Regions from separate parts of the Pseudarthrobacter sp. L19 genome, predicted to be linked through region 2. Evidence: predicted binding sites of a transcription regulator. Region 2 holds the regulator's gene; the other holds the start of a gene.

Region 1 (7,142 bases), 680 kb from region 2:
AGGGTCACCCGCTCGGAGCCGAACCGGTCGAAGATCTTCCGGTAGACGTTGTGCCGTTCGGCGCTTTCGACGTCGATGTCGATGTCCGGCAGCGTGGCCCTGTCCCGGGAGAGGAACCGTTCGAAGATTAGGTCATGCTGCAGCGGGTTCACCTGGCTGACGCCGATCAGGTAGTTGACCAGGCTGGAGGCCCCGGAGCCGCGGGCCGCGGCGCGCACGCCCATGTCCGTGATCATCCGGGACACCTCGGCCACGGTGAGGAAGTAGGAGGCGAACCCTAGGCTGTCGATGATTCGCAGCTCGTGCTCCAGCCTGGCCCGCAGCTCCACGGCATTGCTGCCGGCGATGCCCTGGAAGCGGCGGGTGATGCCGGCCTCGCAGCGGGCCGCCAGCTCGGCCAGCGGGTCCCCCTCGATCCCGATCACGGCCGCCTCCGGGACCACCGGCTGCTTCCAGCCCATGTCCGCGGCCGGGTCCATCCGGCAGCGGTCCGCGAGCGCCTCGGTATGGGCCAGCAGGCTCTTGAGGTCGGCCGCGCCGAATCCCGCGGCGTGGATGATTTCCTTGCCCAGCTCCAGCATCTGTGCGGAGCTTTTGAGCCAGGCCTGTCCGTTGGGTTGCAGCAGCGGCTCGCCGGCAAGTTCGGGCAGGGACTTCAGGGTCCGGGCGGAGTCCAGCACGTCCGCCGTGGCCGCCCCGTCCTCGGCGACATAGCGCACGGCGTTGCTGAGCACGGCGGGGACGCCGTGTTCGGCGGCCAGCTTGAGCATCCGTACGGCGTGGGCCGTGCTGAGGTGCTCCCCCGGGGCGCTCAGCTGGGAGACCACCTCGGCGGTGACGGTTCCCGCCGGCATGGCATCGAGCCATTGCTTGAACAGGGTGCGCGGCCTCAGGTAGCGCCGCCCGCCCATGGAGCGGCCGACGTCGGAGTCCGGTCCGATCAGTACCGTCAGCACCGGTTCGAGCGTCTGCGGGTCCAGAGCCCGGGACGCCAGCTCGGCCCGGGTCACGGCGGCGGGGACCGTCCCGCCGGCCCTGCCCGTGGTGCGGGCGTGGGCGTCGGAGATCAGCCGGCACAGGGCGCGGTAGCCGGCCCCGGCGTTTCCCCCGTGGGCCAGGACGACGACGCGGCCGCCAACCTGGGTGCGGAGGTCGCCGTCGTCGTCAAAGACGGCCAGGTCCACCCCCACGATGGGATCCAGCCCCGCGGCCATGCAGGCCTTGAGGTGCTTGATGGTGCCGTACAGGCCGTCCCTGTCGGTGCAGGCGAGCGCCGTCGCCCCGTCGCTTGCGGCCGCCGCGGCCAGTTCCTCCGGCCAGGACACGCCATAGTGGGCGCTAAAGGCGGTGGAGACGTGCAGGTGGGTGAAACTCATGCCGACGCCGGCCTCCGCTGCCCGGCCAGGGCGTCGTGGAGCCGCAGCAGCCGCCAGCGCCCGCTGCGCAGGTGGCGGCTGAGGTCGAGGGTGAGGCTTTGGTCCGGGGCCGAGGCGTCCCGGACCTCGAGCCGCCAGATCTCCGAGTCCACCAGGCCGGGGCCACTGCCCAGCGGTGCGCGCTGCTCTTCGGCCCACCACTCACGCCGTTCGAACCAGCGCACCGGCTCGGCGCACAGCTCATAGCTGCGTCCCGCCCAGACCAGGGACTCGGGCCGGCCTTCCGGGGTGCAGGCCACCTCCACGGATTCGCTGAACATCCCCATGATGCCTCCCGGGCGCAGTGTTTTTGACGAACGGGCTGGACGGCCGCCGGGCAGGTGCGCCGGAAGGTGCAGGTGCCAGGGTGGGAGGCCAGACGGGTTCACGCTTGAATTATTCGAACATACCTTCGAATAGAACAAGTCTACGACGGGGCCGGGACAAAACCTAGATCAGGGCTGGACGGGGCCAACGTCCGGGGGCAGGATTGGCCTATGAGCTCGCACAACGCACTCCTGAAGCACGTCAGCATCGCAGCCAAGGATTCAACGTTGGTGGCGACCTTCGATATTGACGGCAATATCCCGGCCTCGGGCGCCTACGTCGTGGGGCTGGTCGCGGCGACGCCGGACCATTCACATCAACGGCGGCTGGAAATCGAATTCCTCAATGGCGAGGCCGTGTCCTTCTTCTGCTTCAGCCATGACGGCACGGAGGAGAACTTTGACATCAAGGGCGTCCAGCATTCCGGGAACACCATCACGGGCAACTTCCCGCTGAGCACCGTGCTGGGCTTGCCCAAGGGGCACCTGATGACGGCCTACAGCGACTGCGACGGGCGGGACTACCAGGCCAACGTCCCGGTGGAGGAATCCCTTTAGCTAGCTGCCGGCCTTGTAGACCTCAAGCTCCAGGCGGATGAAGGCATCGATCATGGCTTTGTAGGTCTCCCCGACGATGTCGGTGTCGATGTCGTTGCGTTCGGCCGTCGCCTTCACGTGTTCCAGGACGCGCTCCACCCGGCCCGGGGCGCGGACTTCGGCACTGTCGGCCTTGAGCGTCCCGGCGATTCGGATCAACCGCTCCCGGCGTCCGATCAGCGCGACGATCTGCTCGTCAACCTCGTCCACGGCCACCCGCACGGCGGCGAGCTGGTCCTTATCGGCCTGGGCTGCTTTATCCTCTGCGTGATTAGTCGACATCTGCATGACAGTATCGAACGATGCAACCACGAGTCGACTTCATCTCCCTTGGCGTCCGCAGCGTGGAAGCCTCCCGCCGGTTCTATGTGACGGGCCTGGGCTGGCCCGTCCACCGCGAAGTCCCCGGTGAAGTGCTCTTCCTGCAGATCAACCAAGGGCTCATCGTCTCGCTCTGGGACGCGGGCCAGATGCGGGCCGAAGCCGGGACGGACTCCCCCGCCGGCATCCCTCCGATCACCCTGAGCCACAACGTGCACAGCGCCGACGCGGTCGACAGGGTGCTGGGCGAGGCGGCGGCAGCCGGGGCCACGATCGTCGCGGCTGCCAAAACCCAGCCATGGGGCGGCTACACCGGCTACTTCGCGGACCCGGACGGCTTCCGCTGGGAGGTCGCGTTCAACCCGACCTGGACTGTCGACGCGGCCGGCCGGGTCACGGTCTAACCCCGCAACAGGCCTAGAACAGGCTGCCGACCGGTTCGATCAGTTCCGGGGAGTCGTTGCGGACGTTCCCGACGGCGGTGCCGACGGCGTCGATCCGCCAGCCCTCGGCGACGTCGTGGGCGTTGGCGCGGACGATGCCGACCAGTTCCGCGGCGTCCTCGGCCCGGGGGTCAAGCCAGGCCTCCATGGTGGCTCGGTCCATCGGCAGCGGCACCCGGTCGTGCAGGGCCGTCAGTTCCGCCAGCATCCCGTCGGCGTAACCCTCGGGCGGCGAATCGGTGGTCAGGATCGTCGTCGAGAGCAGCCAGCGGCCGGAGTCCCCCTCGGCCTTCGACGGATCCTTCCACCACTCGTACAGGCCGGCGAACGCCACCGGCGAGCCGTCCTTCGGATGCACGTAGTAGGGCTGCTTCCCCTTGCCCTGGCCCTTCCACTCGTAATAGCCGTCGGCCGGGACGGCGCAGCGCCGGGACCGCGTGGCCTTCCGGAACGCCGGTTTCTCCAGCACGCTCTCGCTACGGGCGTTGATCATCTTCGACCCGATGCCGGGGTCCTTCGCCCAGGACGGGACCAGGCCCCAGCGGGCGATGTGGAGCTGCCGCGCCGGGAGCTCCGCCCCCTCGACCAGCCGCTCGAGGATGATCGGCACGTCCGCCGTCGGCGCGACGTTCCACGACGGCGGCACGGCGATCTCCTCCTCGAGCCCGGCGTCGAACTCGGCCAGCAGGTCCCCGACGGCCCGGGCCATCACATAGCGTCCACACATGCCCCCAGCATGCCACCGGCCGGCCGGGCCTGCACAGCTGCAGGTAAAGGCCAGCACCCGGCCAGTCCCTCCCTGCGGGAATACCGTCCCGCAGGATACGGTTATTCCAGAGACGTCCGATTGACCGTCCCGGCACGCACCGGCAACCCACCTGAGGAGAATTTCGTGGACTTCACCCCCGAATCCGGCACCATCACCATGTTCTCGACCACGTGGTGCGGCTACTGCAACCGGCTGAAGAAGCAGCTGGACGCGCAGGGCATCGGGTACACCGAGATCAACATCGAGGAAGTCGAAGGCACGGCCGAACTGGTCGAGCAGCTCAACGGCGGCAACCGTACCGTCCCCACCGTGCTGTTCCCGGACGGCACCGCCGCCACCAACCCCTCCGCGGCAGAGGTCAAGAGCCGCCTCGCGGCCTAACCCGCCAGCACCAGAGAACACCCACACCAGACACGACGCGGACTCCGGATTACCCCGGGGCCCGCGTCGCGCCGTATCCGGCAACCCCGCGCCGGGCGGCATCGAAAGGAGCTCTCCCATGGTCCACAAGGTCAAGGGCGCAATCGTCCGGTCCAAGAACGCCCCCGTCACCCTGGAAACCATCCTGGTGCCCGATCCCGGGCCCGGCGAGGCACTGGTGGACATCCTCACCTGCGGCGTCTGCCACACCGACCTGCACTACAAGCAGGGCGCCATCAACGACGACTTCCCGTTCCTGCTCGGCCACGAAGCCACCGGCGTGGTCAGCGCCGTCGGCCCCGACGTCACCTCCGTGGCCCCCGGGGACCGCGTCGTGCTGAACTGGCGTGCCGTCTGCGGCGAATGCCGGGCCTGCCGCCGCGGCGAACCGCAGTACTGCTTCAACACGCACAACGCCGCCCAGAAGATGACCCTGGAAGACGGCACGGAGCTGACCGCCGCACTGGGCATCGGCGCCTTCGCCGAGAAGACGCTCGTAGCCGCCGGCCAGTGCACCAAGGTGGACCCCGAGGCCGACCCGGCCGCCATCGGCCTGCTTGGCTGCGGCGTCATGGCGGGCCTCGGCGCCGCGATCAACACCGGCAACGTCGGCCGCGGCGACTCGGTGGCCGTAATCGGCTGCGGCGGGGTGGGCGTGGCGGCCATCGCCGGCGCCGCGCTCGCCGGCGCCACCACGGTGATCGCCGTCGACATCGACCCCAACAAGCTCGAGCGGGCCAAGGACCTCGGCGCCACCCACACCGTGGATTCCTCCGCCGTGGACCCGGTGGAAGCCATCCGGGAACTGACCGGCGGTTTCGGCGCCGACGTCGTGATCGACGCTGTGGGCCGTCCCGAGACGTACAAGCAGGCCTTCTACGCCCGCGACCTCGCCGGCACCGTTGTGCTGGTGGGCGTCCCCAGCCCGGAGATGACCCTGGAGCTGCCGCTGCTGGATGTGTTCGGCCACGGCGGATCGCTGAAGTCCTCCTGGTACGGCGACTGCCTGCCCTCCCGCGACTTCCCGATGCTGATCGACCTGTACCGGCAGGGACGGCTGGACCTGGACGCCTTCGTCACCGAACGCATCGCCATCGACCAGATCGAGGAAGCCTTCGAGAAGATGCACTCCGGTGCCGTCCTGCGTTCCGTGGTGGAGCTGTGAGCACCGTCGAGGACGGCCTGCGGATCGACCGGCTGGTCACCTCGGGGACCTTCTCGCTCGACGGCGGCACCTGGGACGTGGAGAACAACGTCTGGATCGTAGGCGACGACGCCGAGTGCGTCGTGATCGATCCGGCCCACGACGCCGCCGCGATTGCGGCCGCCGTCGGCCACCGGAAGGTCACCGCCATCCTGCTTACGCACGGCCATGACGACCACATCGCCGCCGTGGGCGAGTTCCGGAAACTGACCGGCGCTCCCGTGTACCTGCACCGGGACGACTGGATGCTCTGGGACCGGGTGTTCCCTGGCACCGAACCGGATCACGCGATCGCCGACGGCGACACGTTCGGCGTCGCCGGCGCCCGCCTCGTGGCGCTCCACACGCCAGGCCATTCGCCCGGGTCGGTCAGCTTCCGACTTGAAAGCGAAGCCACCGTCTTCACCGGCGACACCCTGTTCCAGGGCGGACCGGGTGCCACCGGACGGTCCTTCAGCGACTTTCCGACCATCATCGAGTCCATCTCCTCCCGGCTGCTGACGTTGCCGGCGGAGACGGTGGTGCGGACCGGGCATGGGGACCAGACCACCATCGGCGCCGAGGCCCCGCACCTGCAGGAGTGGATCGACCGCGGCCACTGACGCCACGGGAGGGATACCACCCAGCCGCCACACCTCATGGGTCCCGTCCGGTTTTCCGGGCGGGGCCCATTAGGCTGTGGGCTCATGAGCACCAATCCCAGCATGGAACCGGACCTGTTCACCGCGGACCTCCGGACCCAGTTCGAGGCGTTCCTCGACGACCACCGGGCCGATCTGGAGGCCAGTCTCGACGGACTGAGCGAGGAGGAGGCACGGGCGGCCCTGGTGCCCTCGCGCACCACGCTGCTGGGGCTGCTCAAGCATGCGGCCTTCGTCGAGAAGGTCTGGTTCGACGAGGCCATCACCTGCCGCAGCCGCGCCGAGATCGGCATCCCGGCCACGCCGGACGAGTCGTTTGTGCTGGACCCGGGGGACACCATCGCCTCGGTGCGGGCCGCCTACCGCGAGGCCTGCGCAGGCTCCCGGGCCCGTACCGCGGGGCTGGGGCCCGACGATTTGGTCCGCGGCAACCGGCGCGGGCCGCTGCCGTTGCGGTGGGTGTACCTGCACATGCTGCGCGAACTGGCCCAGCATTGCGGGCACGCGGACATCCTGCGCGAACAAATCCTGGCCGCCCGGGCCCAATGATGGGCCAGAGGAACCGCTAGGAGGCGGCCAGAGTCCGGAAGTCCCCGTCCTCCAGCGCCGCGTACCGCCCATAGGCGCCCAGCACGGCCGCCTCCACGGCGTCGACGTCGAGGCCCGGCACCAGGTCATCCGCGGCGCCCGCCGTCGCCGGGTCCCAGTCGAGGCCGAGCGCCGCGTAGCTGGCCTCCAGCACGGCCCGGATGGGCGCCGAGTCCGAGACGATCACCGCCGAGCTGAACAGCCAGCCGCCGGAGACCACCCGCTGGGCCGTACCCACCAGCTTGATCCGGCGCGCCGGGTCACGGCGGTCGGTGCCGTGGACGCTGAATTCACCGGGGCAGTACTCCCCCGGGATCTCGCCGACCGCGGCGTCCACGCCGGCGTCCCGGAGCGCCTCCGCCAGCAGGCCACCGAAGAGCGCGAACCGGGCCTTGGCGCCGGCGATCGCGTCGGCGTC
Region 2 (7,142 bases):
CTGACCCGAAGGATCCGGAACGACTTCGAGGTGCTCTCCCGGGTCACGGTGAAGCTGCTGTCCAGCTCTGTGCCCAACCAGCGCTGCAGCGAATCCGAGCCGAGGTTCTTCTGCACCACCAGCCACGCCGAGCCGCCCGGAGCCAGCCGCGGCAGCCAGAGCAGCAGCAGGGAATGCAGCTCGTCCTTGCCGATCCGGATAGGCGGGTTGGACCAGATGGTGTCGAAGCGCAGCTCCGGGTCCACCTCGCCGGGGGTGCTGGCGGTGACGTTTTCCAGGCCCAGCAGCGCGGCGTTTTCGTTGGTCAGGGCCACGCAGCGTTCGTTGACGTCCACGGCGTAGACGTGCGCGTGCGGGGCCTTCAGCGCCATCGTCAGCGCGATCGGACCCCAGCCGCAGCCGATGTCCAGCAGGTTCCCCTGCGGGGCGGGGGCCGGGACATCCGCCAGCAGCACCGCGGTGCCCTTGTCGACGCCGTCGGGACTGAAGATTCCGCTGGAGGTCTGCAGCTGCCGCGGCGCGCCGGCCAGTTCCACGGTGAGGGGCTTGCGGGTGAACGGCCCGGCCGGCTGGGCGCTGAAATAGTGTGCAGACTCCATAACGTGCCAGAGTAGTTGGCCGTCCGCGGGCTTGGGAAACCGGAAAGGTGCGCTCTGGTAAACTTGAAGGCATGTTCCTGATCTTCGAATAGCCGGCCACCAGGCAACCGGCACGGGCGCCCCGCCTCAGCGGGTGATCCGCCCTCCAGCGACGCAGGCCCCGCCCTCCGCTGGATCCCTCCGGCCGCGGCGAACCGCGGCCCGTTCCGGCACTTCTTTCCAGCAACGCCGGAGACTCCACGCCTCGAAGATCCCACCGCACGGCCCCGCCGTGACCCGCGGAACCGACCGGCGTGCAGCACCCGCCCGTGAGGAAACCTTTCCAGGCCCCACGGACCCCACCCGCCGCTCCGCCGAGGAGCCAGCCCGTCCGCGGCACCGCCGCCGCAGGACAGCCAGGAGGCACGGATGACCCCGCATCGTCAGCCCAGCGCGAATTCCGCAGCGCATCGCACCGATCAGCATTATTCTGAAGTGGCAGACCCTTCAAAGGAGACCATGACCAGTCAGCCCAATACCGGACCCGATTCAGCAGCCCAGGACATGAGTCCTGCCGAGATCCAGGCTGTGATCGACCGGATTCTTTCCAAGGATTCCCCCGCCCGGGACACCGGCGCCGCCGACGCGGACACCGCCGAACCCCGCGCGGTCCTGGGCCGGGCCCAGGCCATCTCCGGCCTGGCCACCGAGCACGGCAGCTACGACGGCGACCAGCAGGACCTCGAGGAGCGCCGCGCCCTGCGCCGCACCGCCGGGCTCTCCACCGAACTCGAAGACGTCACCGAGGTCGAATACCGGCAGCTCCGGCTGGAGCGCGTGGTGCTGGCCGGCCTCTGGTCCGAGGGCACCCTGGCCGACGCCGAGAACTCCCTCCGGGAACTCGCCGCTCTGGCCGAGACAGCCGGCTCCGAGGTTCTGGACGGGCTGGTCCAGCGCCGGGCGAAGCCTGACCCGGGCACCTTCCTGGGCTCGGGCAAGGCCCAGGAGCTCAAGGACATCGTGATGTCCACCGGTGCGGACACCGTGGTGGTCGACGCCGAACTGGCGCCCTCCCAGCGGCGTGCGCTCGAAGACATCGTCAAGGTCAAGGTGATCGACCGGACCGCGTTGATCCTGGACATCTTCGCCCAGCACGCCAAGAGCCGCGAGGGCAAGGCCCAAGTGGAACTGGCCCAGCTCGAGTATCTGCTTCCCCGCCTCCGCGGCTGGGGCGAGTCGATGTCCCGCCAGGCCGGTGGCCAGGTGGGCGGCGCCGGCGCCGGCATGGGCTCCCGTGGCCCCGGTGAGACGAAGATCGAACTGGACCGCCGACGGATCCGCACCCGGATGGCCAAGCTGCGCCGCGAGATCGCGGCCATGAAGCCGGCGCGGGAGACAAAGCGGGCCAACCGCCGTCGCAACGCCGTCCCGTCCGTCGCGATCGCCGGCTACACCAACGCCGGGAAGTCCTCGCTGCTGAACCGGCTGACCGACGCCGGCGTGCTGGTGGAGAACGCCCTGTTCGCCACCCTCGACCCCACCGTCCGCAAGGCCGAGACCTCCGACGGCCTGGGCTACACCCTGGCCGACACCGTGGGCTTCGTCCGCTCGCTGCCCACGCAGCTGGTGGAGGCGTTCCGGTCCACCCTGGAGGAGGTCGCCGACTCGGACCTGATCCTGCACGTGGTGGACGTCTCGCACCCGGACCCCGAGGGCCAGATCGCGGCCGTCCGGTCCGTCTTCAGCGAGGTCGACGCCCGCAAGGTGCCCGAGATCATCGTCCTGAACAAGGCCGACGCCGCGGACCCGTTCGTGGTGGAGCGCCTGAAGCAGCGCGAACCGCGCCACGTGGTGGTCTCCGCCCGCACCGGTGAAGGCATCCCCGAGCTGCTGCGGGCCGTCAGCGAAGGCATCCCGCGGCCCAGCGTGAAGCTGGAACTGATGATCCCGTACAGCCGCGGCGACGTGCTCAGCAAGCTGCACGAGACCGAGGCGGAGATCGTCAGCCTGGACCACGAGGAGACCGGCACGCGCGCCGTCGTCATGGTGCGCGAAGGCCTGGCGGCCGAGCTGGATCCCTTCGTCCGCAATGACTGAACCGGCCGTGGCGGACGCGGACAGCGACGCACGCCCGGCCCCCAGCGGCGCCACCGGCGAGGAGCTCGTGATTGAGCTCCTCGACCGGGCGGTCGCCGCGATGGGCGGGCAGAGCCGTGACGGCCAGCACGAAATGGCCCGTCAGGTGGCCCGCGCCATCGACACCGGCGACCACCTGCTGGTCCAGGCCGGAACCGGCACGGGAAAGTCCCTGGCGTACCTGATCCCGCTGATCGCCCACTCGCTGGACAGCGACAAGCCCACACTGGTCTCCACGGCCACCCTGGCCCTGCAGACCCAGATCGTCGGCCGGGACCTGCCGCGGCTGCTCAAGGCCATCACCCCTGCCCTGAAGCGGCCCGTCAAGATTGCCCTGGTCAAGGGCCGGTCCAACTACGTGTGCCGGCACAAGCTCGAGGGCGGCTTCCCATCCGAGGAACCCGCCGAGGGTCAGCTCTTCTCCCTGGGTGAGGACACCTCGGTCCCGCACTTTGCCGCCGCCATGGGCGGCCCCTCCTCGCAGCTGGGCCGGGAAGTGGTCCGGCTCCGGGAATGGGCCGAGGACACGGCCACCGGCGACCGCGACGAACTGCTCCCCGGCGTGACCGACCGCGCCTGGCGGCAGGTGTCCGTTACCGCCATGGAATGCCTCGGCGCTCAGAAGTGTCCGCTGGCCGCAGAATGCTTCAGCGAACTGGCGCGCCAGGACGCAACCGACGCCGACGTCGTGGTCACCAACCACGCCATGCTGGCCGTAAGCGCCTTCGAGGGCCTGGCCGTGCTGCCCGAATACGACGTCGTCGTCGTGGACGAGGCGCACGAACTCCAGGACCGGGTCACCGGGGCCGTCTCCGGCCAGCTCTCCGTGGCCATGGTCCACGCCGCCGCCTCGGGCGCCCGCAAACACACCGGCATCACCGTGGATGCGCTGAACAACGCCGCCGCGAACCTCGAGCTCGCCGTCGCGGGGGTTCCCGGCGGGCTGATGCCCAACGGCCTAAACAGCGAACAGCTCGACTGCGTGGACCAGCTCCGGGATGCTTGCCGTGCGGCGCTTTCCGACTCCAAGGGGACGGCTCCACCACGGCCGACGGCGGCCGGCAGCTTGCGCGCTCCCGGCTGATGGTGATCCTGGAGCTCTGCGAACGCCTGCTCGCTGCCCGGGAAAACCGCGAGGTGGTGTGGTTCTCGCGGCAGAGCACCTTCGACCCGCAGCAGGGCTACTCACAGCCGGACGATTCGGCGCCCGCGCTGATCAACATCGCCCCGCTCAGCGTGGCCGGGCGGCTGCGGGAGGGCCTGTTTGCGGACCACACCGTGGTGCTGACCTCGGCCACCCTCGCCATCGGATCGGCCTTCGAACCGGCCGCCGGGGGCCTGGGCCTTGTGGGTCCCGGAGCCCCCAGTTGGACCGGCGTCGACGTCGGGTCCCCGTTCGAATACCCCAAGCAGGGCATCCTCTACGTCGCCAAGCACCTGCCCAAACCGGGCCGGGGGACCGCGCCCGAGGCCCTGGACGAGCTCGAGAAGCTGATCCGCGCCTCCGGCGGCGGCGCGCTCTGCCTCTTCTCCTCCCGGCGCGCCGCGGAGGAGGCAGCCGACGCCCTCCGGCCGCGGCTGGGCCTGAGCATCCTCTGCCAGGGCGAATCCACCATGACGGCGCTGGTCAAGCAGTTCGCGGACGAACCGGACACCTGCCTCTTCGGCACCATGTCCCTGTGGCAGGGCGTCGACGTGCCCGGCACCTCCTGCCGGCTGGTGGTGATCGACCGGATCCCGTTCCCGCGGCCGGACGATCCGCTGATGACAGCCCGGTCCCGGGCCGTGGCGCAGGCCGGCGGCAACGGCTTCATGAGCGTCTCGGCCACGCACGCGGCGATCCGGCTGGCGCAGGGCGCGGGCCGGCTGATCCGCTCGACGTCGGACCGCGGTGTGGTGGCGGTGCTGGACTCACGACTGTCCACCGAGCGCTACGGCGGGTTCCTCCGGGCCGCGCTCCCGCCGTTTTGGGCCACCACGGACCCGGCGGTGGCCGTCGCGTCGCTGGAGCGGCTCGCGAAAGAGGCTGCGCAGGGGACGTAGGCCCCGGGGCAGGGGTGGTCGACCGGGATATGCGGTCCTTAGGTCCAGGCGTCGGGTCCTCGGGTCGGGGCGTTCGGCCGGGCACTGGCCGTCGGCGTGCCCCGAGGGGCGCTACAGGGAGCGCAGGACCGAGACGACCTTGCCCATGATGACGGCGTGGTCGCCCAGGATCGGTTCGTACTGGGTGTTCTGCGGCAGCAGCCAGGTGTGACCGTCGCGCTGCCGGAATGTCTTGACCGTGGCGTCGTCATCCAGAAGGGCGGCCACGATGTCGCCGTTGACGGCGTCGTTCTGGCGGCGCACCACCACCCAGTCCCCGTCGCAGATCGCGGCGTCGATCATGGAGTCACCCGCGACCTTGAGCATGAACAACTCACCGTGGCCCACGAGCTGGCGGGGCAGCGGGAGGACGTCCTCCACCACCTGGTCGGCCAGGATCGGACCACCGGCGGCGATCCGGCCCACAAACGGCACCATTGCCGTATCCGTGGCGCTGGCCAGCTCCGACACGGCGAGTCCGCCGACGGCCTTTAGCCCGCGGGGCTGTTCGACGCCGGAAATCGGGGTGGACCTCTCATCCAGAGTCAGCGGCATCAGCACTTCCATGGCCCGGGGACGCTTGGGATCCCGGCGCAGGTAGCCCAGCTTCTCCAGCTGGGAGAGCTGGTGGGTCACGCTGGAGAGGCTGGCCAGCCCCACCGTGTCCCCGATCTCGCGCATCGACGGCGGATAGCCGTTGTCCGTCACGGACCGCTGGATGGTTTCGAGGATCTTCTTCTGACGGACCGTGAGGCTCTTGGGCGCCCGGGCAGGCTGGGCGCCGCGCCGGGTTGCCCTCCCGCCGGTGGCTTGTGCTGCCATGGTCGCCATGCCTTCCGTTCGTGGTGCGGATCCGTGGCCGGCGGACCGAGTGAAGCGGCCCGATTGCTGCGAATCCTAAAAATGTCAGTGCCTGCCGTTTGACTGCTCTTGATCACCACTGGCGGGTGTTCGACAGGTTTCAGACTGCAGGTGCGGAGTGCGGGTCCCCCAAAGGACCGGTTCCGTGCTTCAAAAATAGGTCAGCCGCCGGTGTTTTTCAAACATTTGTTCTAGCGAGTCTCGACAGAGTTCGTTCATAGGTGCTAAAAAGGGAACAGCAGGATTCGAATATGTGTTCGAAGAATGCGAGTGGAGAACCACAGCCGCTTTCGGCTTTGTGTTCGAAGCGATCGATGGTTCAGCCGGTTGGCGGCAAGTACGAGGAGTACGCCGGGCGGCAACGACAAGTCCAGGAGGGCTCAGTTCATGTCAGCAAGAAGCGCTTTCGCCGGTTCGCAGTTTTCCGACGCCGGGCGGCCGGCACTGTATCTCGTGCCGGATTCCACCACGGCCTTCTCCGGGGCGGTGGCTCCGTTCGCGGCCCCTGCCGACGCTTACGCCACCGCCGGGAGCCCATCCGCTGTCCGCCGGGCCCACACTTCGGCCCAGGCACCTTTGCGGCTGACCCGGCGGGGACGCTTCGTCTTCTTCGGACTGCCCCTGATCCTGCTGGCGGCCCTGCTGCTGTCCCTGGCCGGCTTCCTGACCGCGCCGGCGAAGGCCGCCGATTCCCCGGCATCGCTGGCCACCACCCCGACGGTCACTGTGACCGTGCAACCGGGGAGTCCCTGTGGACCATCGCCGGCACCGTCGACCCGAAACGGGATCCCCGGGACGTAGTCGCCGAGATCGTGCAGCTGAACAACCTCGACGCCGCACCGGTCCTGCCCGGCCAGCAGCTCTTCGTACCGACCCCCTGAGCTGAATCACCCGGGATGCCCCGCTCGCCGAGGCGGGCCGGTCCGTCCGTCGGCCGCTGGATGGACCGTCGTCGGTCACGGTTTCCGGGCAGACAGTCCTCTCACTTAAACTGGTGACGTGACTGACCAGCTTGAGCGACTCAACCGACTTCCCCTCCGGACCAACCTGCGGGGCCTGCGCCCCTACGGTGCTCCCCAGCTGGACGTTCCGATTCTCCTGAACGTCAATGAGAACACCCATGGTGTCCCCGCCGACGTGCGGGCAGCGATCGCGGAGGCCGTCACCGAGGCCGCCGCCGGGCTCAACCGCTATCCGGACCGGGAGTTCACCGAACTCCGCGGGGCGCTGGCCGAGTACCTTGGCCACGGGCTGGACGCCACGAACATCTGGGCCGCGAACGGTTCCAACGAGGTGCTGCAGCAGATTCTCCAGGCCTTCGGTGGTCCTGGCCGCAACGCGCTCGGCTTCCCTCCCACGTACTCCATGTACCCGCTGCTCGCCGCCGGAACGGACACCGGCTACGTCGCCGGCGTCCGCGGCGAGGGCTACAGCCTGACGGCAGAGTCCGCCGCCCGGCAGGTCCGCGAACTGCAGCCCAACATC

Evidence for each region. Region 2 encodes LexA, which represses DNA repair genes until DNA is damaged. Its sites were predicted from a motif close to TCGAACANNTGTTCGA; they were not measured.
Region 1: a site for LexA is predicted at 1,816-1,831, ahead of ACRQ5B_RS13475 (DUF6504 family protein). Genes of this name have one in related genera too.

What each region holds. Positions count from the first base shown of each region.
Region 1 covers NZ_CP193935.1:2,805,975-2,813,116, reverse strand. The annotation lists gene ACRQ5B_RS13480 (DNA polymerase III subunit alpha) at 1-1,376, opposite strand, end outside; gene ACRQ5B_RS13475 (DUF6504 family protein) at 1,373-1,702, opposite strand; gene ACRQ5B_RS13470 (hypothetical protein) at 1,913-2,299, shown strand; gene ACRQ5B_RS13465 (chorismate mutase) at 2,300-2,626, opposite strand; gene ACRQ5B_RS13460 (VOC family protein) at 2,641-3,063, shown strand; gene ACRQ5B_RS13455 (SOS response-associated peptidase) at 3,077-3,829, opposite strand; gene ACRQ5B_RS13450 (mycoredoxin) at 3,995-4,252, shown strand; gene ACRQ5B_RS13445 (S-(hydroxymethyl)mycothiol dehydrogenase) at 4,371-5,456, shown strand; gene ACRQ5B_RS13440 (MBL fold metallo-hydrolase) at 5,453-6,097, shown strand; gene ACRQ5B_RS13435 (DinB family protein) at 6,182-6,685, shown strand; gene ACRQ5B_RS13430 (lipoate--protein ligase family protein) at 6,702-7,142, opposite strand, start outside.
Region 2 covers NZ_CP193935.1:33,570-40,711, reverse strand. The annotation lists gene ACRQ5B_RS00200 (class I SAM-dependent methyltransferase) at 1-599, opposite strand, end outside; gene dapF (diaminopimelate epimerase) at 1-4, shown strand, start outside; gene hflX (GTPase HflX) at 1,098-2,675, shown strand; partial or broken gene ACRQ5B_RS00190 (ATP-dependent DNA helicase) at 2,668-4,757, shown strand; gene lexA (transcriptional repressor LexA) at 4,869-5,618, opposite strand; partial or broken gene ACRQ5B_RS00180 (LysM peptidoglycan-binding domain-containing protein) at 6,234-6,538, shown strand; gene ACRQ5B_RS00175 (histidinol-phosphate transaminase) at 6,657-7,142, shown strand, end outside.